DNA from 4 places in the Geomicrobium sp. JCM 19037 genome. Region 4 is predicted to be linked to each of the others. Evidence: riboswitches for the same ligand, from Rfam matches in the RefSeq annotation. Region 4 holds a riboswitch; each other region holds the start of a gene.

Region 1 (7,902 bases), on a different contig from region 4:
TTTCTTTCCCAAATGTCACAAAAATGAATATATGGGGCATTTGGGCGTCTTTCCACACCGTGACCAGTAGGCAAAAACGCGAACCGTGTTGCTCTTATGATTGGGAGTGTCAAGAAAACACGATATGCGTACTTTGACCACCGATGTTGCACTTGTGCGCTGGAGTACGACCATGCGCCTGCAGTGGAAAACAACAACAAACTTTGCAATCAGGAAAATGGTAAGTTCATTCTATATAACGTATTTTGCTATATACATAACAAACCGCCCCGAAAAACGGGGGACGGCTCTTCATCTGCTGAAGTTCGTCTACAACAAACGGACAACTTAATGAAGCGTGTTTAATTGTTGCTTAGATAATTGTGCCTTTGCGTCTTGAACGAGGGAAGCCGTAATATGATAGCGCAAAAATGGGGTAACGAGATATACACGTTCAAATAACGATAAGCTATGTTGTTGCAACTCTTTCGCAATTTGTAACCCTTCTTCTTCCCCTCGTTGCACATCTTGACCACAAGACTGCATACGTTCTCTCACTTGTTTCGTAAGGGTAATTCCAGGCACTTCATTGTGAAGAAATTCTGCATTGCGACTATTAATGAGCGGCATAATGCCAACATAAATTGGCACGTTAATATGTGCAGTTGCTTTTTTCAATGCATATAGTGTATCTACGTCATAGACCGGTTGTGTCATGACAAAGTCCGCACCTAGTTTGATCTTCTTATCTAATCGTTTAACGGCTTTTTCCATCGAAGAGACGTTTGGATTAAATGCGGTTCCAACTCGGAAATTTGTTTTCACACCGAGTGAACGACCAGAATGGGAAAACCCTTCGTTCATTTCTTTTAGCATAGAGATCAGATCAAATGACGTGAGGTCATACACCGATGATGCTCCAGGGAAATCACCCACTTTCGTTGGATCTCCAGTGATTGCTAGCACATCGGTAATGCCGAGTGCATGCAAGCCAAGAAGGTGAGATTGCATGCCGATGAGATTTCGGTCCCGGCAAGCAATGTGAACAAGTGGGCTCGCACTCGTTCTTTGTTTAATAAGTGTAGCACTAGCGACATTGTCCACTCTCGATGTCGCTAACGAATTATCTGCGAGTGTAATTGTATCCGCACCTGCTTCGGTTAAAGCTTTTGCGCCGTCCACAAATATGTCCAATTTCGATAAAGACTTCGGTGGATCAAGTTCAACAATGACGCTCGGTACCTTTTGATTCGAAACAGGGTGATCTTTTGATTCCAGTCGTTTTGAACGAACATAATGGTTATTTGACGTTTGTCGTTTGATCGGCTCTTTACCTTTAAGCTGATCTTTTAACGCACGAATATGTTCGGGTGTCGTTCCGCAACAACCTCCGATGAGATTTACGCCTAAATTTCTAAAGGACACTGCCTGACTTTTGAAATAATTTGGGTTGGATTGATAGACAAGCCTTCCATCTCGGATGCCTGGTAAGCTTGCATTTGGATAGGCAGACAACAATAAATCCGTCGGAATATCACTCTCTTTAATGGATGTAATCGTTTGAGCAGGCCCATTCTGCAATTCAAACCGACAACATCTGCACCTTCACTTTGCAACCTTTGCAAAGCATCTTGAAGCAAAATGCCTCCGTGCAGCACACCCACATCTCCTAAGGACACATTGGCAACAATCGGGATGGATGCATCTTGCTCTTTAATGAGCCGGATGGCACGAATAAGCTCGTGCAAATCATAGTACGTTTCAAGTAGCATGACGTCGGGTGAACTCGCTAATAGTGCCTTTGTTTGTTCTAAAATTGCGTCATCAATTTCTTCATCGGTCCACTCACTTGACCGACCATCCCGAATACCGCCAATCGTACCGGCTACATACGTTCCGTCAGAATGTGCCGCTGCTCGTTTTGCAAGTTCCACACCGGCTTCATTAATTCGAGTAACTTGTGACTCTAGCCCGTAATTCTTCAACTTTAAGCGATTCGCAGCATATGTATTCGCCTGAATAAGATTGGCGCCTGCTTTTACATATTCCAAGTGGGCTTCGTATACTTGTTCCGCTGCATAAAGGTTCGCCTGTTCAATTGATCCGGTAATATCTTGGCTGTAAAGAAGGGTTCCCATTGCACCATCACCAATAATGATTGTCTTTTGTAAAGCTTCAATAAATTTCACCATGAGCCTCCTATACATTCACGAGTTTCGCCGCTTCTTCAAAAGCATAACGAAGATCATTAGTAAGGTCGTTTGCACTTTCAATTCCACAAGACATTCTCATAAGTGTTTCATCGATGCCAATTTCTAATCGGACGTGCTCTGGAACATCGGCATGGGTTTGAGATGACGGGTAAGTCATTAAACTTTCCACCCCACCGAGGCTTTCAGCAAACGTAATGAGTGATAGATTTCGTAAAAGTGGGTCAACGAGCTCTGGGTTTGTAACACGAAACGATAACATCCCACCTTTGCCAGGATAAAGGACTTCTTTCACGAGTGGGTGTTCGTCTAGATACACAGCCACTTCTTTCGCATTCTCTTCATGTTTCTTCATACGTAATGACAATGTTTTCATTCCTCGTACGAGCAGCCAACAGTCAAAAGCCCCAAGCGTCATTCCGATCCCATTTTGGATGTCGAACAATTTCTCCCCAATCGCTGGGTCTTTCACTGCAATTAATCCTGCTACGAGATCATTATGTCCGCCCAAATACTTGGTCGCGCTATGAATGACAATATCTGCACCTTCTTCTAAAGGTTTTTGCAATAGCGGGGTATAAAACGTATTGTCAACAATCAATAGAACGTTATTTCTTTTAGCAATCGCTTGAATTTGCTGAATATCCGCTTCCTGCATTTGCGGATTCGTCGGTGTCTCAATGAACAGTGCCCGCGTGTTATCTGTAATCGCTTCTTCGAGTAATTCTAGGTTTCTAGGGTCAACGTATTGAATGTTCACGCCCCACTTTGGCCAAAACTGTTGGAACAAACGATATGTCCCTCCATATAGATCGAGGGACGCAATAATTTCATCCCCTTGTTCAAACAATGAAAGAACCGTTTGAATTGCCGCCATTCCGGAACTACAAGCAAAACCTCTCGATCCCATTTCCAAATCAGCAATCGCTTCTTCAAGAACGTCTCGTGTTGGGTTTTTCGTTCGAGCGTAATCATACCCTGTAGACTCCCCAACACCAGAATGACGGTACGCAGTGCTCATATAAATCGGGGCATTAACCGCTCCGGTCGTTTCATCTCTTCGGTTTCCTGTCTGAACGAGCTTCGTTTCTTGTGAATATCCCTTTGCCATTCAAATCACCCTCTCTACGTGAACCAAAGATAAAAAATGCCCTCTTCAGAGTATGAAGAAGACACGATCGTTTCGATGTTTCTTCTTATCTCTCGGCATATCATGCCAGTAGGAATTAGCACCTGACTCCTTGAGCTGGTTGCTGAGACTTCTTAGGCCTATCCCTCAGTCTCTCACGATAAGATTCCTTGTTCATTTAGTTGTAGTGTTACGATACCTTATTCAGAAGCAGGTTGCAAGTATATTTCTATTCTGGTGATGCTTCAATGACGAGCTCTTCTTCATTTCCGCATACACATCGTTTGAATCCTGTCTCATATTCACCGTCATTCTTCTGCCTTCCGCGCAGAATATACTTTTCTCCACACTTCGGACAGCGGATGACGATTCGATACCTCGCATCTGTCGTCATGAAGCTCCCTCCTTAAACTGACTGTTTACTGTTTTCATTTGCTTTTTTTACCTTACTTAAGCCTAACCACCATAAAAAAATCATAAACGGAATGAGGACAAACGGCATCCAATTGTTGGAATAAGTGAGTACTAGATTAAAGATACCGTGAAAGACGACGGGAAGAATCAAGCTATACATGAGCCATTTCTTCCTTTGACCCCGTACTTGATAACGGGCAGAACCTAAATAATAACCCATAATCACACCGAAAAGTGCATGTCCACTCACTGGGAATAGCGCTCTTCCTATAACCGCGTCAGGGCCTTGACCTATAAGATAAAATATATTCTCCAGCGTCGCGAATCCTAATGAAAGTGCGACAGCATAAACAATTCCATCGAATTTCACAGTGAATTGTCCAAACTTATAGACCGTAAAAATCAAGAAAAACCATTTAAAGAATTCTTCCAGCAACGCTGATTTTAGAAATGTCTCTGCCAATCTAGATGTTAACAAACCTTCTTCTGTCAGCGCAAATTGTATGACCATTATCGGAAACACGATGAGCATTCCGATAATAAATGCCCGAATAACATCTCTCCACCCAGCGCTTCCATATTCATTTCTTAAGTAAAAATACGTGAGCAATGCCAAGGCAGGAGCAGATCCAACAGAAATGAGCGCCACAACATTCATGTCTACTTCCTTTACGTATTTATTGGTCGAATGCCGATTGAAGGTTCATTAGTTCTGCTGATAAGAGCACGTATAACTTTACTTTTGCTTTCTTACTACTATAGTCTTTGCCAAGAATCACACCTTGATTCAACAAGTCATACGTACTACCTTCATAATCGTATGAAGGGTATACTTCTCCTTCTTCTGCACTCGTCGTAATCACGATCGGTTTTTTGGCGTTACGTATGAGCGGCATGTACGCTTTTGGTACTTGACCTCGTCCGAGCCCTCAATTACGATCCCATCGATGCTCGATGAGTCAAGCATGAACTGTAACACTTCGGCAGAAGCACCTAGATGAACTTTCAAAATTTCAACGTGAAACTCCTTTTTCGGAGTAAACCGCGGCTCAGAAATAATAACCTCACGCACGAGTGGTTTTTGGAAGATGTGCGCTTGATCATTATCAACAATTCCAAAATACCCGTAACCAAAAGCATTAAAACCTTGAACATTACTTGCATGTTCTTTTCTAACATATTTAGCAGAGAACATTCTCTCATTAAAGATAACCACTACACCTAACTCTTTTACTCTGGCGTCAGATGCGGTAATGACCGCATTTCTTAAATTCACAGAAGCGTCGCTACCGACTTGTTCAGGCCCACGTTGTGAGCCAGTGACGACGACAGGTTTAGACACCGGTAACGTTAACTCTAAGAAGTAAGCAACTTCTTCTAACGTATCTGTTCCTGACGTGACGACCACACCGGTAATACTTGGATCTTTACAATAGTCCATCACCACTTCTCTTACGTTCCACAAGTCTGTAAATGTTAAGTGAATGGACGGCTTGGACACAGCGGAACAAATCTCTAAAGAAACGTCAAAAGGAGCATCCAATGAAGCGACTAACTCTTCACCGTCTAGCTCCCCAGCGACTAACTTGCCTTCTTTCGTTTCTTTACTGGCAATTGTCCCCCCCGTTGTTACGAGTGCAATGGATTGCATCTACTCACCTCTCATTGGCTGATTTCTCGATGTGCGATGACTTCAGCAATCGCATCTCCGTGATGTCTGCCTGTTTCAATAAAAATTTCATTTGCGTTGTTGCCAGCGGCTATGACCCCAGCAATGAATAAGTTTTTGACGTTTGTTTCCATGGAATCAGGTTTATAAAACGGTCGTCCAGACGTCGCATCCATTCTTACACCCATCTCTTCTAAAAACGCATGGTCAGGGTGGTAGCCAATCATGGCAAACACAAAGTCTGCAGGAAGGTCATGCTCCTCATCGTCTGTTGTGACATAACGGACGACGTCTTGTGTAATTTCGGTAATATTTGCTTCAAAAACCATTTGAATATGACCATTGTTCACGAGTGATGTGAATTGCGGAAGAATCCACGGTTTTACTTTAGGTGAATAATTCGCGCCACGATAAATAACCGTCACTTGAGCGCCTGCCTTTTCCAACTCCATCGCTGCATCGACGGCTGAATTCTTGCCACCAATGACAACCACTTGCTGACCTTGATACGGGTGTGCTTCTTTAAAATAGTGATACACATGAGAGAGCTCTTCTCCCGCCACCCCTAATGCATTTGGATGATCGTAATATCCGGTCGCAATAATGACATAATCGGCATGATACTCGCAATACTCACCTTTTTGTTTTCTCGTTTTCACATGAAAAGTTCCATCATCAAAAGGTTCAACAGACTGCACGGATTCATATCGATTGACGGACACACGCTTACGCTCTACAACTTCACGATAGTAGACGAGTGCCTCATTGCGTTTCGGCTTTTGGTTTGTCGAATAAAAAGGAACGTCACCAATTTCTAACTTTCTAGCCGTGCTAAAGAACGTTTGGTGTGTTGGATAACGAAAAATGGAAGAGACGATATTATCTTTCTCAATCACTCGCGCTTCTACACCTTTTTCTTGTAAACGAATGGCGGCAGCAAGCCCGCATGGACCTGCGCCGACAATAATCACTTTTTCTCGTTTCAAACTGTCACTTCCTTATGACCATCCTCGATGTACAAAAGCATCTGCGTGCTTTCTGATCCCGATCATATATGCTGCTTCGCGCATGTTGATTTGCTCGGTATTTGATAGATGATACGTATTCATAAAGGCATGTTTCATGGACGCTTTCAGACGTTCGTTCACTTCATCTTCTGTAAACGTCTCTTTTTTATAGTCTTGCTGTTGTTCCAAAGCAGAAAGAGCGAGATTCCCAAGACCAGATAGAATTTCAGGCACAATCAGTTTGCCATTTTTCCTTAAGATCTCTGTTGCCTCGTTGTTTAACGTTTGTTTTGCTGTTTCAACAATCACTTTTGCTTGTATACTGGAGACGGCTTTTTCCGTCATCGTGTCTTTATGAATCGACGCATCAATTAATATGTCGCACTCCGACGACAATAACCGTTCTTTTGATATCGACTTTCTGAACAAATTCGTCACCATCCCGAAACTATCTCTTCGGTCTAGTAGGTAATCAATGTCTAAACCGTCAGCATCATATAAAGCGCCATGACCGTCCGAAACGCCGACAACAATACCCCCAGCTGCTTCAATTCTCTTCGCCAAATATGCCCCCGTATCGCCAAAGCCGTGAACGATAACTTTAGAGCCGGACAAATCAACGTCTTTCACCTCAAGAGCGGCTTCAAGACTATAGTATGCACCTTTGGCAATCGCGTGGTCTCGTCCCTTAATGCCTCCTAAAGCTTCTGCACGTCCGGCAACAGGTTGTGTGGCATTGTCTGGTTTAATATTAAGCAGTTCGTCATACATCCACGACATAAGCTGAATGTTCGCCGTTGTTGGGATTTCAGGTGTAATAACATCTTTCGTTGCAGAAAGTAGCGGCAACACAGCCCGCACATAACCACGGCTGAGCTGTTCAAGTTCTTGATAGGACAGTTCCGAAGGGTTGCAAATGATTGCACCACTCGCTCCACTGTATGGGAGATCGAGCATGCCAGCTTGAAGAGACGTGCGAATCGCTAATGCTTGTACATCGGTTTCATGAAACGTGGGATGTAAAATTACACTTCCAATAGCTGATCCTGCAGCATCATTATGTTGCACACGATACCCGGTAAAGACTTCCGTGCTTCCATCGTCCATCTTTACAGGAATGGATACTTTATAAGTACGAAAAGGCGAGGTCAAAATCTTTGTAAGGTCACTGGAATAGCCAAAAGAAGAAAGAGCATTCGAGACAATCTGTTGAAAGGCTTCTAATCTAGAGTTCACAGCCTTTTTTTGACTCGAGTCTGGATCCAGAACTGCCTGTTCTTGTTTTTGTTTATTCCCCATTGCGGGCCACCTCCATATAGTTAAGCCGGAGTCAAGGCTACTCCTGTAACTCCGGACGAGCACACCAATACACATCAATAAAAACACTATAATCTTACTATATTAAAGATCGATCTTTTTTTCCACTTGTTTGTTTGGTTTATTATTAAAAAACACCATATTTAGCCGTTGAACTGCTCCTGTTTCTATAAGCTG
Region 2 (7,902 bases), on a different contig from region 4:
TCGGGTTTTCGTCAATATCATCAATCGTTGCATAGATTGGATCGATGCCATCAGCAATGGTAATTAATCCTTCGGCTTCAAACAAGCTTAATACGCGGCCGTGGTCAGCGACAGAGTCGCTCATAATAACATGTGCGTCTTCAGGAAGGTCTGCCAATGATCCGTACTCTTGGCTGTATCCCCCCATCGGTTCGATATGAACACCACCGACGTTCTCAAAATCGTATCCGTGTTCTTCAATTTGACTCTCTAAATACGGAATGTGTTGGAAGTAGTTGGCATCCAACTCGTCAAGGTCAAGGGCTTGGTTTGGCATTACATAGTCATTGAATGTCTGGATTTGTAATTCAATGCCTTCTTCTTCTAGTAGGTCTGTGGCGTATTCTAGAATTTCTGCATGAGGAACGTTTGATGCACCGACAACGAGTGACTGTGTTTCGCCATCTTGGGCTGCTTCATCATCGCCTTCATCCCCAGTTTCTTCCGTCTCTTCTGGTGCATCTCCTGCTGATTCGTCTGTTCCTTCTTCATCAGAAGTGCCACATGCCGTTAAGGCTAACGTTAACGATCCTGCTGCAATTGCGGTGTAAAACTTTTTCATCAAACTCTCCCCTATCTTTTATCTAATTTTCTAGTTAGAACGTCTCCAATACCTTGAAAGATGAAGACGATAACGAGTGTGATAATCGTTGCAATAAACGTTATTTCAGGGTTATTTCTTTGGAAACCATCTCGAAACGCAAGATCCCCTAAACCACCAGCACCGATCACTCCGGCCATCGCTGTATAACCAACAAGTGCGATGGATGTGACGGTAATCCCTGAGACGAGCGCTGGCATTGATTCTGGGAGTAACACTTTGAATATAATCTGGAACTGGTTACTGCCCATTGATCTTGCAGCTTCAATAACCCCTTTATCTACTTCACGCAAACCAATCTCAACGAGCCTTGCGTAAAAGGGAGCGGCTCCAATAATCAATGCCGGTAGTGCAGCTTGTGGCCCGAGCATCGTGTTGAGTACTGCAACCGTAAACGGTATGAGTAAGATAATTAAAATGATAAAAGGAATGGAACGAAACACATTGACAAACGCAGCGACAATCCAATTAATGATAGGGTTCGCCCATATCTGTTTCTTTGATGTCAAAAATAGCAATAAACCAAGGGCAATGCGAGAATAAATGTAAAGAAAATAGCGATGACGCTCATGTAAACTGTTTCCCACGTGGCATCGAGCATATTATCCCAATTGACATTACTGAGGAATTCATCACCCATCATTCATCACCTCCGCCTGAACATGGTGCTTTTCAATATAGGCAAGTGCTTCTGTTACTGCGTCAGAGGTTCCTTCAAGGGAGATAAACAATGAACCATAACTCCCATCTTTCGTGCGTGCGATGTTCCCTTGTAAAATATTCACGTCAACGTTTACGTTGCGAATGAGATCAGACACAACAGGCTTCTCCGTTTCGTCACCTACAAAAGTCAACTTCACGACTGTACCTTTTTCATCGTGCAATTGATCCTCAATCACTTCTAATGAACCATCGGTTTCTGTAATTTGCTTCACGAACGCTTGAGTAATTTCTTTCTTAGGGTGTTTGAACACATCAAGCACTCCTCCTTGCTCGACGACTTCTCCATCTTCCATGACGGCAACTCGCCCACAAATCTTGTGAATGACGTGCATTTCATGAGTGATGAGCACAATCGTCAATCCTAGCTTCTGATTGATTTCATAAAGAAGCTCGAGAATCGAAGACGTCGTTTTTGGATCAAGTGCAGATGTCGCTTCATCGCATAGCAATACTTTTGGGTCATTCGCAAGTGCTCTAGCAATGCCAACGCGTTGCTTTTGTCCGCCACTCAGTTGCGAAGGGTATGCACCGCCTCGACCGTCCAAGCCGACAAGCGAAATGAGTTCGTCCACTCGTTCATTTCGTTTCTTTTTTGGTACACCGGCAATTTCTAGCGGGTACGCAATGTTTTCCCGAACCGTCCGCGACCAGAGGAGATTAAAGTGTTGAAAAATCATGCTAATCTCTTGCCTCGCCTTTCGTAGCGCACGTCCTTTTAAATTCAGCATGTCGTAATCGGCAATTTTCACCGTTCCCGATGAAGGCGCCTCTAAAAGGTTAAGAAGGCGTATAAGTGTACTTTTTCCAGCACCACTATAACCGATTATGCCAAAGATCTCTCCTGATTCTATCGTTAAGTTCACGTCTTTTACTGCATGAATGTGTGCATCTTTCGTCACAAAAGACTTTGACACATTGTTCATTTGAATCAATTGATGCACCCCCTATCCATTCTATTCCAAGTATCCTTACCTATTCACTATATTTTAAGTTCGAAAAAAATAAACAAGCATACGTTTCGTTTGGATAAAACAAAAATAACCTTTTTGCTAGAAGATGAGCAGAAAGGTTAATCGTACGTTCCATCTCATCTCCCAAGGCATTTGCAACCTTGCAGGAATTGGCACCATTGCAATTGCTTGCCGGTTGCCGGGTTTCACAGGGCCAGTCCCTCCACCACTCCAGATAAGGATATTTAGTTGATGTTTGAATCTTAGCACCCTCACACCGATGTTGTCAACTATTCTTTCAATGGCATAATTTAGGCAAAATCAACTCATCAATAATCTGATAAATATAATTCGCATCAATCGTTTTCTTCGTCACGATCGTACGGTAATGAATCATTGAAGGTCCGATATCTGCGATTAAATCTAACTGTTCCAGCGTAAGTGCTGGATTAGGGTACATGTAAGGGTCGAGTATTGCGAAGAAAGCAAGCCGAAACTTGTGATAATACCCTTGCTGTAACCCAAGTTCTAATTCTTGATTTTGTGAAGCTGCACTTCCAATCGCTGCATACGCACGTTGAATCGATTCATCTTCGATTCGAAAGCTAGACGCCATTAGATGAAACAATTGATCCCGTAAATCATTAAATTGCTCCACTTCTTGTAAGATCTCTTCAAACGGCTTCACGTCTGAAATGGCCTGAATAACGAGATGTGTCTTTGACGTCCACCTTCGATAGATCGTCGCTTTTCCTACGCCTGCGTGCTGAGCAATACGGTCCATCGATACACGTTCATATCCGTGTTCTCCAATGAGCTCTAGTGCCGACTGCATGATGATGCGATCCCGACTCTTGTCCAAAGGGCGTCCCTTCTTCTTTTCAATCGCACTCATGACAAGCCTCCTTCTTCCTATAGTCATTTCATCGTATCACCAGGATATACAGAGTGCAAATTTACGAAACGAAACTGTTTCGAAACGATTGCGTTTCGTAAATAATCATGGTACGATTCATCTTGCTGATTCAAGCCATATATATTTTTTAGGAGGGACGGCTATGGCACATGCACCAACAACTGCTGAAATAAAGGAAGACTTATCGAATGTAAAACCGATACCGATATTAGCCGTTCTTCTTTCAGGCGCCTTTGTTGCGATCCTGAATGAAACGATTCTTAACGTGGCTTTACAAGCATTATGGGAGACTTGGGCGTGAACTCAAGTACAGCTCAATGGCTCGTGACTAGCTATATGCTCGTCATCGGAATCTTAATTCCAATTTCTGCATATTTCATTCAACGATTCACAACGAGACAACTATTTATTACGGCGATGACACTGTTTACGCTCGGTACAATTGTCGCCGGTTTTAGCCCAACCTTTGCCTTCCTTCTTATAGGACGTATTGTGCAAGCGGTCGGGACCGCGATCATGATTCCGTTACTCATGAATGTCATTCTTGCTGTCATTCCCCAAGAAAGGCGTGGGGCAGCAATGGGTATGATGGGACTTGTCATCATGTTTGCTCCAGCAATCGGGCCTACTGTCTCTGGGTTTATTATTGAAGGATTATCGTGGCGCTGGATCTTCTTTCTTGTGATTCCAATCGCCCTATTTTCTCTAGTGTTCGGTTACTTCGTCTTGAAGAACGTCACGAAAACCTCAAAGCCAAAACTTGATCTCTTTTCATTCTTATTGTCTACGATCGGCTTTGGAGGAATTGTGTACGGATTTAGCACCGCTGGTAAAGGCGATTCCTCACTTGCAGACCCAATTGTCATCGCCTCGCTTGCTGCAGGGTTTATCGGGCTGGCCGCATTCGCATTCCGCCAGATAAAAATGAAAGATCCGCTTCTGGATTTACGTGTATTCCGCTACCCGATGTTTGCTTTTGGTTTAATTATTGTCATGCTCGTCATGATGACGATGTTTGCACTCATGCTCGTTCTGCCGATTTATATGCAATCTGCGTTACTGTTCACAGCCATTGCTACCGGACTCATTATGTTACCTGGTGGGATTATAAACGGGGCGATGTCTCCGATCATGGGCGAATCTTTGATAAGGTTGGTCCGCGCCCAATCATTATTCCTGGAGCCATTTTACTCGTCATCACCGTATTCACGTATCGATTCTCCACCCCAGGTGTAGACGAGTGGATACTTGCGATTCAGCACATTTTTGTGATGGTTTCTGTCGCGATGATTATGATGCCTGCGCAAACGAACGGACTTAACCACTTACCACGGCATTTGTATCCGCACGGTACGGCGATCTTTAATACACTCATGCAAGTTTCTGGTGCGATTGGTGCTGCCATCTTTATTTCTATTATGGAAACAGGCAGAAGTAATGCGCTCTCAGGCATTGAAGATCCGACTGCTGCACAGCAAATTGAAGCACTCACAATCGGTGCTCAACAAAGCTTCTCATTCGGGTTTATCTTTGCGATTATTGCTCTCGTCATTGCGTTATTTATTCGTTCAAAAAAACCGAAAACGACAGAAAGTGAATAGTAAAACGCAAACACCCCTATATTGGGCGTGTTTGCGTTTTTTGCTTTGATATCTGCTGAGGGACAATATCCGTGAGATCTTTGGCGCTGAAAAATGCATCTCACTCTCTAAACTACTCGTCAAAGTGAACCAGCGGGTCCAGCTCGAGTGGGGATTTCAAGAACATGAAGCATTGCAATCGCAAATTATCCCATCATATACCCTTATCTATGGAATTTTCTATATATATCAAGCTAAACACTGTTACACGTATTTTAACTCCTCTTTTTCAGTGAACTGCTTACGACCTGTGGGGTCTCGTCTCGGTCCTTTTTCCACAAGCGTGATCTCCTTTCGTTCCAATCAACGATACTGAAAAAGCGACAGTGTTAACTAAGTTTGCTAAGTAATGACCATGAACGCTATTCATACACTTTGAATGTCAATGGCAGTCATAGAAACCATTCATTGCTACGTCTATAGTGTACGATTATCTTTGATGATGTTGAACTTTAAAGCTCTATCGGTTGGTTTACCATAGGTTTATGAAGAAATTCTTTCGTTCAACTTACATAGATTATGTCCACACGCGTACGAAAAACAAATCTGACACCGATTTATGCAGCTACCCTTAAAATCTCATTAAAAATTACTTACATTTATAATGTGTATATTCCTTGATCAACCTACTCGCCTCTTATCTTTCTACACGCACTTGTGGCCAACGCTTGTCCCATTTTTTATGTTTGACCCGATGATTGTAAGCCGACTGCACGCTGGGGTGTTCTTTTGCCATCGGTGTTGGTTTTATTACACAGTTGACCAAGTCAGAGATGCCATGAGGGGCAGCGAGCTCAATTGCGCCAGCATTTGTCATTCTCACCATAACGGCAGTAGCGGTTTCAGGATATTGGCTGACAGCATCGAGCGATGATTCATATGGGTCTGTACCGTTAAGCGTATGCATACGCGCTTGATTTTTGACAGACCAAGGGACATCCGGACAGGCGGTGTGCAGTTTCTGTTCGATCTGCTTTTCAAACGACTCCGTGACGTGATCGGGATCATAATAAATGACATCCACATCGTCCGTCTCTGTTCTTTTTGAGAATTGGTGCAAATGATCCCACACTTTTGCTCGAACAAAGCCTGCACTGATCCAACAATCAGGTAAGTTTAGCTTTCGGACTGTGCGTAAACATTTCACCATATATTCATCTTGACTAATAAGTTGTTCAATATCCTCTTTCTTCATTACACATTTCTCCATTCTCGAAAGCTCATAACAATGCCCGTGTTAAGAACAAACCTCAACACGGGCATGAGACTTTCTAGTCGTTTTTGTCACGGTCATAAAAGGATTCAAGGTTTTCTTCTGCTGATGTGGAATACGTGTCTTCTGACGCTTCCGGTTCGGACGACTCTTCTGCTTTCGCATCGGCTTCTGCCGCAGTTTCGTCTTTAGCTGCAGCAAACTGAGGTTGACCTTCACGCACGGTATTGCCTACGCTAGAATTGCCACGAGCAACGAAACTTTCGAGCATCTCTTTTAGGTCCATTCCCGTTGCTTCTTTCAAACTTTCCTGCACACCGAGCATCGTTTGCGTTACATTGCCAGCAATTTTATGAGCACCACCTTTGGAGTCGGAGCCACCCATATCAATGACTTTGTAGCCGTCAATTTTGCTAAGTGGGGCAGCAACTTCTTTTGCAATGTCTGGTAGCGAGCGAATCATCATTTCCATTATAGCGGCTTCCCCGTACTTCTCCATTGCTTCGGCCATGAGTTCTTTCGCTTCGGCTTCTGCACGGCCTTTCTCACGGATGACTTCCGCTTGGGCCAAACCTTCGGCACGTTGAATGGAAGCTTCTGCTTCACCGTCAATTCTCGCTTTATCAGCTTCTGCTTCAGCTTTTGCTTTAATGTCATACGCATCTGCATCGGCTTGTGCCTTGCGTCGTTTTTGTTCCTCTTCTTCAAGTGAAACTTGGCGTTGGCGTTCGATATACTGCACTTGCATTTCTTCTTCTTTCACTTCTTGATTTAATCGGGCTTGTTCTAACTGATACGCTTGCTCAGATTGCGCTCGTGCCCGTTCAGTTTCTTGTTTGAATGTTGCATCTTTAATATCTTTGTTCTTTTGTGATTCAGCAATGGTCGTCGCACGTGTATTTTCTTCTTCTTTCGCTTCTTGATCGTTTTTCGCTTTGTACATTCTCGTTTCTTTTTCTGCATCTGACTCTGCCATGTCCGCTTTCTTACGAATTTCAGCAATGCGCGGACGACCGAGATTTTCTAAGTATCCGTTCTCTTCATCGGCGTCACGTAAATCATCAAGGCCGAATGATGTAATCGTAAAACCCATGTTATCGAGCTCAACTTGAGCGATGTCTTGAACTTGATGAGAGAAAGATTCACGATCATTGTTAATCGCTTCAACTGAGAGCTTTGATAAAATCGCACGAAGGTTCGTACCGAGTACTTTTGAAACTTCTTGCTCAATTTCTCCTTCTTTCTTACCGAGAAATTGTTCTGCATAGTTTGCAATACCGTGAAGAGAATCTGCAATCTTTACGGAAGCAATCGCATCTGCAACAACAGGTACCCCTTGGCTAGTGTACACTTTTGGTGTCGTCAGTTTAATTTGAAATGAATTTAAATCAACAGGCGTACTCGTTTGGAAAAACTTTAAACGTTGCCACCACCACGAATAATTTTCATACTTCTTCCATTATCGTCTTGGAAAATGCGGTTGTCCTTTTCTGGGTCACCTAAATTCGGACCTGTAATAATAAGTGCTTCATTGGACGTCGCTGTTTTATAACGTCTCTTCACATAGATAAAACCGATAAGTCCAAAGATTAGGACAAGTGCAGCGACAACACCTAAAATAATGAAAATAAATACGATGTCCAAAATAATCACCTTCCTTTTTTATTCTTGTTACGTACTTTTCTACTGCAAGGTTTCGCATTTACTGAAAACTCTTACCAATTGTATCGAATTTCCACGTCTTTTGACAACATTCAACAATCAATTAATGTCGACCATTGCATCCATCCGCCAGTTCCTAGCGTACCAACAAACATGTC
Region 3 (7,902 bases), on a different contig from region 4:
AAGCGTGAAGATACGGTAAATGTCCCTCCGTGTTTCTTAACAATCTCATCTACAATTGCGAGTCCAACCCCACTACCCCCATCAGATCTTGAACGGGCACTGTTGACGCGGTAAAATCGTTCTTTAATATGCTGAACTTTCTCCTCTGGAATACCGACACCTTCATCTAGAATGGTGAAGAGATAGCGATTATCAAATGTTTTTAAAGTAACCTGTATGGAGGATGATTCGTCAGAATAGTTTATGGCGTTATCCAATAGGTTGCGAACGACTTGTGCTAACCTCTGCGTGTCACCATGTATGATGCAACTGTCATCAATGTCCCGGTGAATAACAATGTTCTTCTCATCGGCAACTTGTTCAGCTCGATTCAAAAGATCATGAACAATCTGGGCAAAAGCTACCGGTTCAAAGTGGAGCTCATACGTATCACTTTGTAGTTTGGTAAGATCTAATAGGTCATTGGCTAAATGAAGCATCGATTCCGCTTCCTGCCGAATAATGGGAATCCCGTCTTCACTTTTTATTATCCCTTTTTCAATTCCTTCTGCGTACCCTTTAATGTAACCAAGAGGTGAACGTAATTCATGAGATACGTTACCGATGAATTCTGTACGGTTCTTTTCTTCCGACTGAAGTGTGCCTGCGAGATGGTTTAACGATTCACCAAGCTGGTTGATTTCATTGGTTTTGGACGTGGCAGTTATGCGAGCATCATACTCACCATTTGCCATCCGTAGAGCGGCTCTTTCCATTTTCTGAATCGGTGTAATCATTTCTTTTGATATTAATTTCCCGGTTATAAAAAATAAAGTGACGAACATGAAAAGCAAACCTAAGCCTACAGTACGAAGTCTGATAGAGGTTCGTAAATGCTCGTGAGGGGTTGGGACAGTAAGATCATCCCTGTGAATTGTTCATTTTCTATGAGAGGAACAACGACACCGAGCACTTCTTGGTCGTAGCTTGGGTGCGTACGAATAATTTCGATGTTTTTTCCAGATAGCAATTCGTTCTGCTCGTCCGAGGTAAAGAATTCAATCATAAGGTTGTCTCTGCTATCGGGTTCGAGTAGAGGGTGCTCTTGATCAAAGTAGAACACATCGGCACCGGAGCTTTGGTCGGTCCATTGCACACGCCACAAAAAGGAACTCTCTGAGTCGTATCCATAATAGATGGATGCAAGTTCTTCTCCCGACTCAGTCAGTGATTGAATTTGTTCGTCGACATATAGCCGTTCATATAAGTACGAGGCGACGTATACGCTGAGTAGCGCTAACATAAGGAATACAGCAATGAGCGTTATCCAGATGCGTGTTCGCAATGAGTGGTGGCGTTTATTCATGTTTCCTTTTGAAATTTGTAACCCACTCCCCAAACGGTCTGTATTAAATGTTTCGCGGATTGTAGTTTTATTCGTAATGTTTTTATGTGTGTATCTACTGTTCGCAAATTCCCCTCTGTCATATCCTTATCCCAAAGCAATTCGTGAAGGTGGTCTCGAGAAAATACTTGCGCAGGTGTTCGGCAAGAAATACTAACAGATCAAATTCTTTCTTTGACAAGGAAATATGCGCTTTGTCATTCGTAACGGTTCGTGACTCGACATCAATAACAAGGTTGTCCACTTTAATGAGCGTCCGCTCGTTTTGATGACCTAAACGTCGAAGAACTGCGTGAATTCTAGCTACGAGTTCGTCTAGGCCAAACGGTTTGACAATATAGTCATCCGCACCTAATTGAAGCCCCCGTACTCGTTCTTCTTGCTCCCCACGAGCGGTAAGCATAATGATCGGAATGTCTGATCGGTGTCTAACTTCTTGGCACAGTTCAAAGCCGTCCATACCCGGCATCATTACATCCATAATGACAAGATGGATCGACGACGTGCGAAGTTTTTTAAGGGCAGCCAAACCATTCGTTGCACGTTCGACGTTGTATCCGTTTGATATTAATACTGAAGTTACGAGTTTTAATAATGGCTCCTCATCGTCTACGACGAGAATCGTCTTTCGTTCACTCATGGTAGCCTCCTTCTCTTTTCAACTGCATTATAGCTAATTTTTCACTAGATTGTACAACGTGATGAGTTAGTAAATGTTTCTACTTGTAGTGTACGCACGATTTGTGAAGAAATTGTGTGGCATAAAAGCCAGAATTGAAGATTTCACATAGACTTCACAACGCTTATTTAGGATGGATATACATGCGGTAGGGGTCTCTATGGAAGGCAAACGCTATCAAAACCGTTAGGCCACTACATCGCAGAACAACGAATAATCTTTACAAAAGAGGTAGATGAGGGGAGCGTACCGATGGCAAAAAAATCAAAACAGATGAATGTGCAAGTAATATGGCGCTGGCATTTATATGCAGGTCTACTATTGGTTCCTTTTTTACTCGTACTAGCGATTACAGGGGGAATTTATCTTTTTAAATGGGATATTGAAGCTGCAATCTATGCTGATTATTACGAAGTAGAAGCGTCTGGAGAGACGCTACCACCTGAGGAGCAAGTAGAAATTGCAGCGGATGAACACGGCGGAGAAGTGGTTAGATATCGGCCTGGGGAAGATGCCAATCGCTCTGCTGAAGTAGGAATTGTTGATGAAGCGGGTGAGTCGTTAACGGTGTTTGTCAATCCTTATACGGGGTCGATTCTCGGTACGTTGCAAGATCGCGATCGTGTGATGGATCGGTTGGCTGACTTACATAGTGAACTTATGGCAGGTACAACCGGGGATCGAATTGTCGAACTCGTCGCTTGTTGGACAATTATTATGATTGTGAGTGGCCTGTACTTATGGTTTCCTCGTAAAAAAAATAAAGTTCAAGGAGTGATCGTTCCCCGCTTTAGAAAAGGTAAACGCACACTCATTCGTGATTTTCACGCGGTGCCAGCATTTTGGCTTTCCGGAGATGATTTTCTTACTCGTCACTGGCTTATTGTGGACCGGCTTTTGGGGGAATGGGGTTCAACAACTAGTGACGAGCACAGGTGCAGGGTATCCACCTTCAATATGGGTTGGTTCTGCTCCTGAATCTGAAGTCATATCTGAAGATGTAGCTGATGTGAGTTGGGCTGCAGAAAACCTGCCTGTACCAGAATCACAATATATTGCAGGATTTGAACAAGTATCCATTACCGAAGTGACGAGGGTGGCAAAACAGCTCGATATTCATCCGACATATGATGTCTTCTATCCAAGTGGACAAGAAGGGGTTTTCACACTTTCTGTCTTCCCGCACCGAGCTCAAGATGAAGCAACCGTTCATATCGATCAATATAACGGCGCGGTTTTGGCCGATTACCGATACGATGATTATGGAACGATAGGTAAAGCGATGGCGCTTGGCATTACGATTCATAAAGGATTACAATTTGGGTTTTGGAATCAGATAGCCGGACTGCTCGTTTGCGTAGGATGGTAGTCATGATTATAAGTGGGTTTTGGTTATGGAAACGCAGGAAGCCAACGACCCATTCTGGTGCACCGAGATCAATCCGAATTACCGAAGCGAGAGGAATATTAACGATTCTCCTCATCTTTGCCGTCATCTTCCCACTTGTTGGTTTGTCTCTTGTCGTCGTTTATCTCATTGATCGCTACATCATTCGAAAGAGCAAAACGTTGCGAACATGGCTCAATGTTCAAGAGGAGGAACACCATGCGTAGAGGAATGATCGTGGGCTTCCTACTAGTAATGTTGTCGGGTTGTTCAATGGTGGAACGGTTCGTGGACGCCAACAATCATGATGACTACAATGACAGGGCAAGACTCGTTGTAGATATGATGACAAATGAGATTGTCACCGCAAACGAACAGCAACGGCTCTCTGTTCAAGTGACAGCAGACTACATTCCTGTTGTTGATGCAGAACATGTCGGTATCCGCATTTGGCCGGTATTAGCAGGGGAAGAAGAAGCAGATGAGTACGAGCTTTTCCACCATACGATGGGCGTGTATGAAACAGAAGTAGAAGTCTCTCGGGAAGGCCTCTATTACGCGGAGGCCGTCGTAGAAATCAATGACCAAAAGCTACGACCGAAAAAATATTTTGCCGTCGGTCGTCTCTATCAAGAGGAAGTACTTTTGTTAATGGAAAATGGATCAGAGGAATCGGGAAATGAAGATCATAGCGCTCATCACTAGATAAAAAATTTAAAAGGCAGTTGACAAAAGAAATTTTTTCTATATAATAAAAGAAAATTCATAACTAAATATTTCTTATCCAGAGAGGTGGAGGGACTGGCCCTTTGAAACCTCGGCAACAGGCTTACTCTTAAGCACTGTGCCAATTCCTGTAGCATGTATGCTGCGAAGATAAGAAGAGCCTAAACGGGATAAAGACCAACCATCCTCTCTTCTTATTTTAAGAAGGGAGGATTTTTCGTTTCCAAAAGGATACGGTTGAAGAGATTTTTATCGTTAAAACTAAGTAAATTTATATGTTAAATAAGAATTTGTCGTTAGAGGGGAATGTAGATGATTACATTTGAAGACGTATCGAAAATATACGAAACAAAAACAGGTGCAATTCATGCGTTGAAAAACGTGAATGTCACGATTGATAAAGGAGAAATACATGGTGTTATCGGCTTGAGTGGGGCAGGGAAAAGCACGCTCATTCGTTGTGTGAACCTTATTGAGCGTCCAACATCGGGGCGCGTGCTCGTAGATGATATTGACTTGAGTCAGAAATCGGGGAAAGAACTTCAAAACCAAAAACAAAACATTGGCATGATCTTTCAACATTTTAATTTGTTGCAATCCCGGACGGTGTTTCAGAACATTGCGATGCCGCTAACCTTACAGAAGAAGTCGAACAAGGAAATAACAGAGCGTGTAGAAGAGTTGCTCCAGTTTGTTGGTTTGGAGCATCATAAACATCATTTTCCAGAACAGTTATCAGGTGGACAAAAGCAACGAGTGGGTATTGCTCGTGCGCTTGCTTCAAACCCATCGATCCTGTTGTGTGATGAAGCAACATCCGCACTCGACCCGGAGACGACAAATTCGATTTTGCAGCTCATTAAAGAAATTAATAAACAATATCAAATTACTGTGCTACTCATCACGCATGAAATGTCGGTCATTCAACAAATTTGTGATCGGGTTTCGGTCATGGACGATGGCGAGATTGTTGAGAGTGGTTCTGTTATCGATGTTTTCTCTAAACCGCAAGAAGAAACGACGAAGAAGTTTGTAAAGTCAGTATTTCAAGCCGACATCCCGAGTCGCGTTATGGAAACTGTGAAGACGCAAGATGAGCATTCCAAAGTGATTCAGATTGAGTTTATTGGTTCGTCATCGAGTGAACCGATTTTATCGCAGATGGTAAAGAAGTTCGGAGTTGATGTGAATGTACTGTACGGCAATATTACCGAAATACAACAAGTGCCTTTTGGACATCTCGTCATTCAAATCCAAGGAGAAGAACAAGCGATCGAGCAGGCCATTGACTTTGTATACGAAAACGACCTTTCCCTAAAGGAGGTGGCATAAATGTTAGAAATGCTACCGTCTGCAATTCAGCCGAATATTACGACCGCTCAACTACTGGATGCTTTATATGAAACATTGTATATGGTAAGCATCTCTCTCGTATTTTCGGTTCTAATTGGCGCGGTGTTAGGCGTGATTCTCGTTGTCACAAGAGATGGGCATATCCTTTCATCACCATTCATTTTTAACCTTTTAAATCCAGTCATTAATGTGTTGCGTTCGATTCCATTTATTATTTTACTCGTTGCAATTATTCCGATAACTCGTGCCATTGTTGGTACGTCGGTCGGAACGACGGCAGCCATTGTGCCCCTTGTTGCCTATGCGGCACCGTATGTTGCCAGACTCGTCGAGAACTCATTGCTTGAAGTTGAACCTGGAATATTGGAGGCGGCAGATGCGATGGGGGCTTCAAAAGTACAGGTGATTACAAAGTTTATCTTACCTGAAGCGATGGGCTCGCTCATCCTTACGATTACGACGGTAACCATTGGTCTCGTTGGGGCGACTGCGATGCTGGTGCGATCGGAGCTGGAGGAATTGGCGACGTTGCGCTCACATACGGTATCAGCGGTTTGATAATATGACGATGCTCATCACTGTCGTTCTGCTCGTCCTAATTGTTCAAGCGGTACAAACATCAGGTAATTATTTTTCGAGAAAAGCAAGAAGAAGATAAAACAGATAGAGGAGAATGTCATAATGAGAAAACAATTGAAATTCGTAGGGGTAACACTTACTGCAGCGGCACTCGTTGCGTGTGGCGATGATGAACAATCACAAACAGAGGCAGGAGCGTTTAGCCTGATGACCCGTTAACAGTAAAGATTGGCGTGAGCGGGACCGACACGCCGCAGTGGGACTATATTGCTGAACTTGCTGAAGAGGAAGGCATTGAGATTGATTTAATTCGTTTTAGTGATTATGTGCAACCGAATATCGCACTTGCTGAAGAGGAGATTGACGCCAATGCTTTTCAAACCGTTTCTTACTTTGACAACTTTAAAGAAGAGCATGGGTTTGATCATTTAGAAGCCATTGCAGCGACTGTGCTCGCTCCTTTAGGCTTGTACAGCGACGAGTATGAGCGCGTGGAAGACATCCCAGAAGGGGCTGAAATTGCCATAGCCAATGAAGTGACCAATCAAGCGAGAAATCTTATGCTTCTCGAAGAAGCCGGGCTATTAGAGCTAGAAGACGATTTCGGGGTAACGAGTGGGCTTGATGACATTAAAGAGAATCCTTTAAACCTAACACTCACACCTGTTCAACCGGCGAATGCGCCTCGCATCATGGCAGACATTGATGCCGCAATTATTAACAACGGAATCGCTGTAGATGCAGGTTTAAGCCTCCTGATGATGCCATTGCCATTGAAGATGAGACGGCTACGCCTTATATCAATATTATCGCTGCACGTGAGGACAATGCTGATGATCCAGCGTTGCAAAAGATTATCGACATTTACCAAAGCGAAGAAGTTGAACAATTTATTTTAGACGAGTATGAAGGTGCAAGTATTCCGACATTTATTTCAGTCGAAGAATTGCTCAATTACCCAAAATAGGAGGTCATTACGATGACGAGAGAAGCGTTAAAACAAACCATTACCGATTACGCAAAAGCGCACCAACAAACCTTTATTACCATTAGTCAGCAAATTCATGCACGTCCGGAATTAGGAAATGAAGAAGTGTATGCATCTGCACGATTATCTGAGCAATTAGAACGTGAAGGGTTCTCCGTCCAACGAAACATTGCGGGACACTCGACTGGATTTATTGCAAAAAAGTCATCTGAAAAACCAGGTCCAACCGTATACTTTCTTGCCGAGTACGATGCGTTGCCAGAAATCGGGCATGCTTGTGGCCATAATATCATCGGGACGACGAGCGTATTGGCAGCCATTCTTCTAGGGCAAATTATTGAAGAAATTGGAGGTACGGTGGCTGTTGCTGGAACGCCTGCAGAAGAAGGTGGAGATAACGGCAGTGCAAAAGCAAGTTTTGTTAATCGAGGGTACTTTGATGATGGCGATGCCGCAATTATGATTCATCCGGGCAAAGAGACGCGCGTGTCTGGTCATTCTCTAGCGGTTGATCCTGTTGATTATCATTTCCACGGACGAACGGCTCATGCATCTGCAACACCTGAAAAGGGAATTAATGCCCTCGATAGTGTGATTCAATTATTTAATGGTATAAACGCATTGCGCGAGCATTTAGCAGACGATATTCGAATTCACGGTGTTATTCCTGATGGAGGAAAAGCGCCAAATGTTGTCCCCGACTACGCTCGAGCTCGGTTTTTCCTGCGGGCGGCTTCAAGGCATGATCTAAATGAAGTAAGGAAGAAAGTTGATCGCATCGCTGAAGGTGCCGGATTCATGAGTGG
Region 4 (7,902 bases):
ACTGCTGTGCTTTATAAAGTGCACGGTTAAATTTCACGAGCATCTCTTCATTATTTTCAATTGTACTTTCTTTCGTAATAAAACTTGTATACGGTAAAATGCCTGACTCTTCCCCAAAGCTTGCGACGACATAACCTAATCCTTCTTCCTCAAACTCAGTCGCTTGTGGTTCAAAGAGTTGAACAAAATCTCCAGACCCTGATGCAAATGCACCTGCAATATTGGCAAAATCAATGCTTTGGTCAAGGGTTACATCTTCATCAACATCAATGCCATTTTGAGCAAGTGCGTATTCTCCGGCCATCTGTGGCATTCCTCCAGCCGCTGACCAAGGTATTCCTTGCCACGTAAGTCTTCAAATGTGAAGTCTTCAATCGGTTCTCTCGATACTAAAAAGGTTCCATCTGTTTGTGTTAAAGCCCCGAAGTTGACGACGCTGTCACTTGGGTTTTGAGCGTGAACATAAATGGATGTTTCCGAACCAACTAAAGCAACATCCGCACTGTCTGCTAGCAACGTGGTCATCGTTGTGTCGCCGCCCCACGTCGTCGTAATGTTAATATCTAAGCCTTCATCGGCAAAGAAGCCTTCCTCAACCCCTACGTATAGCGGCGCATAAAAAATCGAGCGAGTCACTTCTGCAACTTCTACCGTTTCTGTTTCTGAGTCCGTGCTACAAGCACTAAGAAGCAGCACCGCTAAAACCGGAGCAACCAGTCGTCGATATGATTTTTTCATATGATCTTCTCCCCCAAAATGTTTCAATACACCTATCATATGCGGATTGTATAGACGGGTGTTTGTTTATCTGAGAAAACATCTCGGGATTTTTAAACACAAAAAAGCTGTTCAAACCCATCACTAGATGAATTCAAACAGCTGTACAGATATTATTTATGATTCAAATGTTGGTCCTGCTTTTCGAATGTCATCAGACACGTGAGAGAAGCGTGCAAAATTCTCTTTGAACTTGCGAGCCAGCTCTTTTGCCTTTGCGTCATATTCTGCTGATTCGTTCCATGTAGATTTTGGTTGCAACACTTCATCCGGTACACCAGGTACACGGGTAGGAATATGCAGTCCGAAAAACGGATCAGCAGTCGTATCAACGTGGTCAAGCTCCCCTTCAAGCGCAGCTTGCACCATCGCTCTTGTAAAGCTAAGTGGAATTCGTTCGCTCACTCCATAGCCGCCTGCATTCCAGCCAGTGTTAACGAGAAATACATTCACATCATGCTGATCAATCTTCTCACCGAGCATTTCCGCATAAACAGAAGCATGTCGTGGCAAGAATGGTGCACCGAAACAGCTTGAGAAAGTCGCTTCAGGTTCTGTAACGCCACGCTCTGTACCCGCAAGCTTACTCGTATATCCACTTAAAAAATGGTACATCGCTTGCTCTTTTGTAAGTTTACTAATTGGAGGAAGAACACCAAAAGCATCAGCTGTTAAGAATACAATTGTATTTGGGTGACCTGCCATACTTTGTGGAAGCATGTTCTGGATGTGTTCCAACGGGTAAGCAGCTCTTGTATTCTCCGTGTAATATCCATCGTCATAGTCTGGCTCACGACTTTCATCATCTAAGACGACGTTTTCGAGAACAGCCCCGAATCGAATGGCGTCATAAATGTCAGGTTCTTTATCCTTTGAGAGGTTGATCGTTTTCGCGTAGCAACCTCCTTCGATATTGAACACGCCGTTTTCTGACCAGCCGTGCTCATCGTCACCGATAAGAAAACGTGTACGGTCTGCGGATAGCGTCGTTTTTCCTGTTCCAGATAACCCGAAAAATAAAGCGACGTCACCTTCTTTACCCGTGTTTGCAGAACAGTGCATCGGCAATACATCTTGAGCAGGCAACAAGAAGTTCATAATTGAGAAAATGGACTTCTTCATCTCACCGGCATATTCTGTTCCGCCAATGAGGACAATGCGCTCTTCAAATGAAATGTGAACGAACGCTTCAGAACGTGTTCCGTCTTCGGCTGGGTCTGCTTTAAACCCAGGGCAGATACGATCGTAAAACCGTTCTCTTCCTCCGCTGGCGTTTCCCCTTGTTCAGGACGAATAAACAATTGACGGGCAAATAAATTATGCCAAGCAAACTCATTGATCACACGCAGGGGCAGACGATAATCTTTATCTTTTCCGGCATAGCCGTGTGTCACAAACAACGCTTCTTGTTGCCCTAAATAGTGAACAACTTTACGATATAAAGAAGAGAACACATCTTTTTCTACAGGGGTATTTACGACACCCCAATCAATGTCTTCATGTATAGTCGGTTCATCAACGATAAATTTGTCTTTCGGGGATCGACCCGTATACAAACCAGTGGTTGCTGCAAACGCTCCAGACTTCGTTAGCACACCTTCGTTGCGTGAGAGCGCTCTTTCTACTAATCTGGACTCAGGAAGGTCCTGTTCAACGTGTTCCCCTTTTAATAAATGTTGGAGGCAGATTCAAAAGATACGGTACTCATATTGGCAAAATCCTTTCTCACATTGTTCACGATACGAAAGTGTGAATTTGAAATTAGTATAACACATTTTAACTTATAGTCTATACTATTTTTCAATTTCACAAATGTGCCATGATTATTGTGTAAAAAACAAGATAGGAGCGATTTTGGATGAAAGCATGTGTTGTGTTTTATGATAGCCATTGTTCACTTTGTCAAAACACGAAGGAGAAGTTGCAAAAATATGCCACATTTCGCCAAGTTAAATGGGTGTCTACGCGCGAAGAAAACTTAGAAAAACACTATCCTTTTGCACGATACGCCGATTTTGAACGAGAGATGTACGTACTCGTTGATGATACGTATGTGTACGGAGGGTATGATGGTGTCATTCGGCTTTTACGTTTGCACCCGCTGCTTCGCACGCCGTTATACTTTGGGTCCAAAACTCCAATACGACCCATCGGCAAAAAGCTATATGAAAAAATTGCGGCGAATCGGCCGATGATTGGCAGTACATGTAAGGATGGACTTTGTAAAATTAGCTAAATTCTTATAAATGGTATAACACAATAAAAGAAGCCATCTCGTTTGCAATTCTTCTATATAACCTTTATATTATTCAAGTAGGCTTTTATCAGGAGAAGGTGGAGGGGCAGGCCCGATGAAACCCAGCAACCACTTGCCGAGTGCAGGAATGGTGCCAACCTGGCAAAACACGACTTTGTGTTCTGCAAGATAAGAGGCGAAAGGTGAAATGTAATGCTCCTTCCTCACAGGTGAAGGGGCTTTTTCATGTTCAAACGGCACGAATTAAGGATCTACACATATAGAGTAAGTAGGAATTGTTTGAGGAGGAAACAAACATGGAAGCAAATGGCCGGAGGCTTTTTACATCTGAATCAGTGACAGAAGGGCATCCAGATAAGATATGTGATCAAGTATCTGATGCAATTTTGGATGAAATTCTCACCCATGATCCGAATGCCGGGTTGCATGTGAAACTGTAGCGAATACGGGACTTATTCTTGTGACAGGGGAAATTACGACGACCACATACGTCGATATTCAGAAGATCGTACGAGAAACGTTGAGTGAGATTGGCTACACGAGGGCAAAATATGGTCTAGACGCAGAGACTTGTGCAATTATTACTGCCATTGATGAACAATCCCCAGACATCGCTCAAGGTGTTAATGCAGCGTTAGAAGCACGCGAAGGCGTTATGACCGACAAAGAGATTGATGAAATTGGTGCGGGAGATCAAGGGTTAATGTTTGGTTATGCAGATAATGAAACTCCAGAGTATATGCCAATGCCGATTTCGCTTTCTCACCGTCTTGCAAGACAACTAACGAAAGTACGAAAAGATGGCGTCTTGGATTACTTGCGCCCAGACGGAAAAACACAAGTGACGATTGAATATGACGACAATCATGAACCAGTACGCGTTGATACGATCGTTATTTCGACCCAGCATCATCCTGAAGTGACCCTCGAACAAATTGAAAAGGATGTTAAAGCAGAAGTCATCGGTCCGGTTGTACCAGAAAAATGGATCGACAGCAAAACAAAATACTTTATTAATCCGACAGGGCGGTTTGTCATCGGTGGTCCACAAGGTGATGCTGGCCTAACTGGACGAAAGATTATTGTCGATACGTATGGTGGTTTTGCTCGTCACGGTGGTGGTGCTTTTTCTGGTAAAGACCCAACAAAAGTTGATCGCTCTGGCTCTTATGCCGCGCGGTATGTCGCAAAGAACCTCGTTGCCGCTGGACTTGCCGACAAATGTGAAGTACAACTTGCGTATGCAATTGGCGTTGCCAAACCTGTATCCATCTCCATCAATACATTTGGTACCGGAAAGGTGTCGGAGAGCGTTTTACTCGAACTCGTTGACCGTCACTTTGACTTGCGACCGGCTGGCTCATTCGCATGCTCAATTTGAGAACACCGATCTACAAGCAAACAGCTGCATACGGTCATTTCGGAAGAACAGACGTTGATCTTCCGTGGGAACGTACTGATAAAGCAGATCAGCTAAAAGCAGAATCAGGAATCTAAACAAAAAGCTCAGCCAGTGGCTGGGCTTTTTTATATGAATGTAGGCTAGAAACAAAGTAGTCATGCCATTTATACAAGATCGTTTACCCTCTGATGGAGAAATTCTTATACTATATATTCACGTTATAAAAATAACACAGCGCGTCACGTTCATTTCCCGATTGAGCCATGCTAGCCGGAACTCCTGACACCCGAGTATACGAAAAAAGTTGCGTGTACATTCCAGTTCAACCAAGGTTGCCATCGTGTTTGTGAGCAAAAACTACTCGTTGTATAACATTTGGGTATTTTTAAGATGTCGGTGATCTAGATCACCCCCGGAACGATCTAGATCGTGTTAAAACGCTGGTTTTTTCCAGATACTGGTCGATCTAGATCGTTTTCATGATGATCTATATAAGTTGAACTTAAGAAATTCATTGAATCGGATGACTGAGATCGGTCTTTGCGGTTGAGTGTTTGCATATTGCGTGTTGAAATTCATCTCGTTGCACTTCGACAGCTTCGTTGTCGATCGTTGTTCGTCACTGCAAGGGTTAGGGGCAACACGAAAAACGTTTGCCGAAGGGTGAAAAGTCCTCACCGAGGCCCACCACCTCGCACAAGCATGTGATGACCGGTCACGTATGTGACAATCCAGCCTCAAACCGGGCACTTTCGGCATGCAACTGTCACAAATTGCACGATTTGTGACAGTTGACACCGTTTATGTGCGAATTCACGTTTAAAATCATGGTTTTTCTTTCTCAAATGTCACAAATATGAAGATATGGGGCATTTGGACTTTTTTCCACACACCGTAGCCAGGAGCAGCATCGAACCGATGTCGCCCTTGTGCTACGAAGACGTCGGCGCGAACCGCACCGAACCGAGTCCGATTTGGCCTCGGCCCCGCTGGGGCCGACAGGTTGCTTGCTTATGGGCATTGAATCTGCGCTCCAGTTGGAACAAACTGCGCAGGAGTTTAGCTGAATGAGCGCCAAAATTGGTAAACTAGGCAAACTTACGCGCAAAATGGCACCCAGCATCGCGCTACCCCTCCAACCTAACAACCAACAGCGTTAATCAGGAAAATCTTCATTCTATATAGGTCGCTTCAAAACAACACAGTTCACCTCATAATGGACGATCTATGAACGTTCATTTTCTAAATCAAACTTCAACCTTGTTTTATGCACATAAACTTCCAGAGCACAAGCGATCCGCCAGCATTGGAAATCAATAAGTAGTAGCATTTCATTTTAAACAAAGTACGTTGATTGGTCATTGCGGCATTTCGTCACCGCCGATTAGATTACATGGCGATGCAAAATAAATGAACTCGTTTAATTTGGGAATTTATGCTAAGTGGTACATGCCTTAACCCTTTACCTACAAAGAAAGAAGAAAAACTCTGCAAGCCACTAAGAATGGAATCGTCAAAAAACAATGTCGAATTTTGTTGACACCGCTTTCACCTAGGGCTATAATTCGTTTTAGAAAAAGTGAAACAGCGTTCCTTAATGAAGAACAGGAGGGGGATGATGATACAATCAATCGACCGAGCCTTGCGCGTATTAGATTTGTTGAAAGATCATCATTTTGGACTTGGTGTTACTGAATTATCCCATCGTTTAGGGGTGGCAAAAAGTACAGTGCACCGCATTCTCAGTAGTATGGAAGATCATGGTTACGTAAGGCAAGAACCGAATAATGGTAATTATCGGTTAGGTTTAAAATTTTTAGAAATGCAACAATATGTTCTAAAACAAATGGAAATTACGGCGATTGCGAGGCCGTTTCTAGATGATTTGAGTAGAGAAGCAAATGAGATTGTCCATCTCGTTGAACAACAAGACTTTGAAGTTGTTTACTTGGATAAAGTAGAACATCATTCGAATACGATTCGAATCTATTCAAGGATCGGGCGTCGGGCACCTATGCATTGTACCGGTGTAGGGAAAGTATTATTATCACATCTAACCGATTCGAAATTGGAACACTATTTCCAAAATGTGACGAGTCGAAAGAAATTCACAGAGCATACATTAACGACAAAAATAGAGATAAAAGATGCCATTACACGTATTAAAGATTTGGGATATAGCGTAGATAACGAAGAACACGAACGAGGCATTCGGTGTGTAGCAGCGCCCGTTTTTAATCATCTTGGAGAGGTCAATCATGGTGTGAGTGTTACAGGTCCGTTGGACCGTATGGATGATCAAAGACTCGAAGAAGTGATTGGATTATTAACAGCGACGTGCGGGAGAATATCGAAAGAATTAGGATACCAATAGATTTCTTTATCTCATTTAAGAAGAACAGCGTTCCGCAATAAGGAACAAAGGTGCAGTGAAACAGAATATAGGGGGAAGTTTTAATGAAAAAATATTTTCTAAGTTTAGGAATGCTTGTGCCAGTATTAGGTCTTGTAGCATGTGGCGGGGACGATTCAACAGATGCGAACGGCGAAGATGCTGCGGCTAATTTCCCAAGTAGTTCAATGGAAGTTATTGTTCCTTATGCTGAGGGTGGCGGAACAGATTTGGTAGCAAGAGCTTTTGCAGATTATTTGCAAGATGAAATTGGTGAGTCTGTCAGTGTGTCAAACCGTGAAGGTGGCGGTGGTGCAGTAGGTATGCAAGCAGGTGCAAACAGTACTGCGGACGGGCATTCAATGACACTCGTGACGGTCGAATTGTTAACGCTTCCTCATAGTGGATTAGCGGACTTAAATTATGAAGAAGATTTTAAACCTGTCGCTCTTCTTAATGAAGACTCAGCTGCTATCACTGTGCAAGCGGATTCTGAATACGAAACGATTGACGACTTTATTGAAGCGGTAGAGTCTGGTGAGAATTTGCAAATCGGTAACTCTGGAACAGGTGCGATCTGGCATTTGGCAGCTTCAGCATTAGAGCAAGAAATCGATGGTTCTTTTAACCATGTGCCGTTTGAAGGAGCTGCTCCAGCAGTGAACAACTTATTAGGTGGGCATATTGATGCCGTTAGTGTGAGTCCAGCTGAAGTGATTAACCAAGTGGAAAGCGGAGATTTACGCGTCCTTGCTGTTATGGCGGACGAGCGTGTGGACGCTCTACCAGATGTGCCGACATTAAGCGAATCTGGAATTGATCTGTCTATTGGTACGTGGAGAGGGATTACAGTGCCTGCAGACACGCCTGATGAGGTTGTTGACGTCCTCGCTGACGCTGCAGCAGCTACAGCCGAAAATGAAGAGTTTATCGAGCGAATTGATACGCTGCAACTCGGATATCGTTATGAAGATCCAGCAGGATTTACAGAGTTGATGAACGACCAAAATTCATTATTTGAAGAATTGATTCCTTCCTTAGATTTAGATTAATAGAAGGGGACGAGCCGGATGC

Evidence for each region. A riboswitch is a leader RNA that binds a small molecule or an ion and turns the genes downstream of it on or off. The one in region 4 is predicted to bind S-adenosylmethionine.
Region 1: it holds a riboswitch for S-adenosylmethionine, as region 4 does, so the genes downstream of both, JCM19037_RS02665 (methionine biosynthesis PLP-dependent protein) here and metK (methionine adenosyltransferase) in region 4, are expected to answer to the same signal.
Region 2: it holds a riboswitch for S-adenosylmethionine, as region 4 does, so the genes downstream of both, JCM19037_RS11500 (methionine ABC transporter ATP-binding protein) here and metK (methionine adenosyltransferase) in region 4, are expected to answer to the same signal.
Region 3: it holds a riboswitch for S-adenosylmethionine, as region 4 does, so the genes downstream of both, JCM19037_RS12110 (methionine ABC transporter ATP-binding protein) here and metK (methionine adenosyltransferase) in region 4, are expected to answer to the same signal.

The regions. Positions count from the first base shown of each region.
Region 1 is NZ_BAWZ01000003.1:78,225-86,126, reverse strand. It holds partial or broken gene JCM19037_RS29815 (bifunctional homocysteine S-methyltransferase/methylenetetrahydrofolate reductase) at 328-2,168, opposite strand; gene JCM19037_RS02665 (methionine biosynthesis PLP-dependent protein) at 2,179-3,300, opposite strand; SAM riboswitch class I at 3,383-3,485, opposite strand; gene JCM19037_RS25475 (hypothetical protein) at 3,548-3,712, opposite strand; gene prsW (glutamic-type intramembrane protease PrsW) at 3,725-4,390, opposite strand; partial or broken gene JCM19037_RS02655 (asparaginase) at 4,410-5,383, opposite strand; gene JCM19037_RS02650 (YpdA family putative bacillithiol disulfide reductase) at 5,395-6,387, opposite strand; gene JCM19037_RS02645 (Glu/Leu/Phe/Val dehydrogenase) at 6,400-7,707, opposite strand; gene JCM19037_RS02640 (genetic competence negative regulator) at 7,810-7,902, opposite strand, start outside.
Region 2 is NZ_BAWZ01000018.1:13,998-21,899, reverse strand. It holds gene JCM19037_RS11510 (MetQ/NlpA family ABC transporter substrate-binding protein) at 1-601, opposite strand, end outside; partial or broken gene JCM19037_RS11505 (methionine ABC transporter permease) at 613-1,280, opposite strand; gene JCM19037_RS11500 (methionine ABC transporter ATP-binding protein) at 1,273-2,295, opposite strand; SAM riboswitch class I at 2,448-2,555, opposite strand; gene JCM19037_RS22805 (TetR/AcrR family transcriptional regulator) at 2,612-3,208, opposite strand; partial or broken gene JCM19037_RS11490 (MDR family MFS transporter) at 3,372-4,830, shown strand; gene JCM19037_RS11485 (nucleotidyltransferase family protein) at 5,507-6,064, opposite strand; gene JCM19037_RS11480 (flotillin family protein) at 6,141-7,448, opposite strand; gene JCM19037_RS29370 (hypothetical protein) at 7,499-7,726, opposite strand; gene JCM19037_RS22800 (NUDIX domain-containing protein) at 7,837-7,902, opposite strand, start outside.
Region 3 is NZ_BAWZ01000019.1:47,976-55,877, forward strand. It holds gene JCM19037_RS22875 (HAMP domain-containing sensor histidine kinase) at 1-824, opposite strand, end outside; gene JCM19037_RS22880 (hypothetical protein) at 842-1,345, opposite strand; partial or broken gene JCM19037_RS12095 (response regulator transcription factor) at 1,342-2,024, opposite strand; partial or broken gene JCM19037_RS12100 (PepSY-associated TM helix domain-containing protein) at 2,337-3,432, shown strand; gene JCM19037_RS27315 (hypothetical protein) at 3,435-3,677, shown strand; gene JCM19037_RS12105 (FixH family protein) at 3,670-4,155, shown strand; SAM riboswitch class I at 4,228-4,333, shown strand; gene JCM19037_RS12110 (methionine ABC transporter ATP-binding protein) at 4,489-5,508, shown strand; partial or broken gene JCM19037_RS12115 (methionine ABC transporter permease) at 5,509-6,187, shown strand; partial or broken gene JCM19037_RS12120 (MetQ/NlpA family ABC transporter substrate-binding protein) at 6,342-7,075, shown strand; gene JCM19037_RS12125 (M20 family metallopeptidase) at 7,088-7,902, shown strand, end outside.
Region 4 is NZ_BAWZ01000034.1:19,709-27,610, reverse strand. It holds partial or broken gene JCM19037_RS16870 (ABC transporter substrate-binding protein) at 1-738, opposite strand, end outside; partial or broken gene pckA (phosphoenolpyruvate carboxykinase (ATP)) at 895-2,465, opposite strand; gene JCM19037_RS16860 (thiol-disulfide oxidoreductase DCC family protein) at 2,636-3,013, shown strand; SAM riboswitch class I at 3,096-3,209, shown strand; partial or broken gene metK (methionine adenosyltransferase) at 3,331-4,531, shown strand; gene JCM19037_RS16850 (IclR family transcriptional regulator) at 6,055-6,810, shown strand; gene JCM19037_RS16845 (tripartite tricarboxylate transporter substrate binding protein) at 6,894-7,880, shown strand; gene JCM19037_RS16840 (tripartite tricarboxylate transporter TctB family protein) at 7,899-7,902, shown strand, end outside.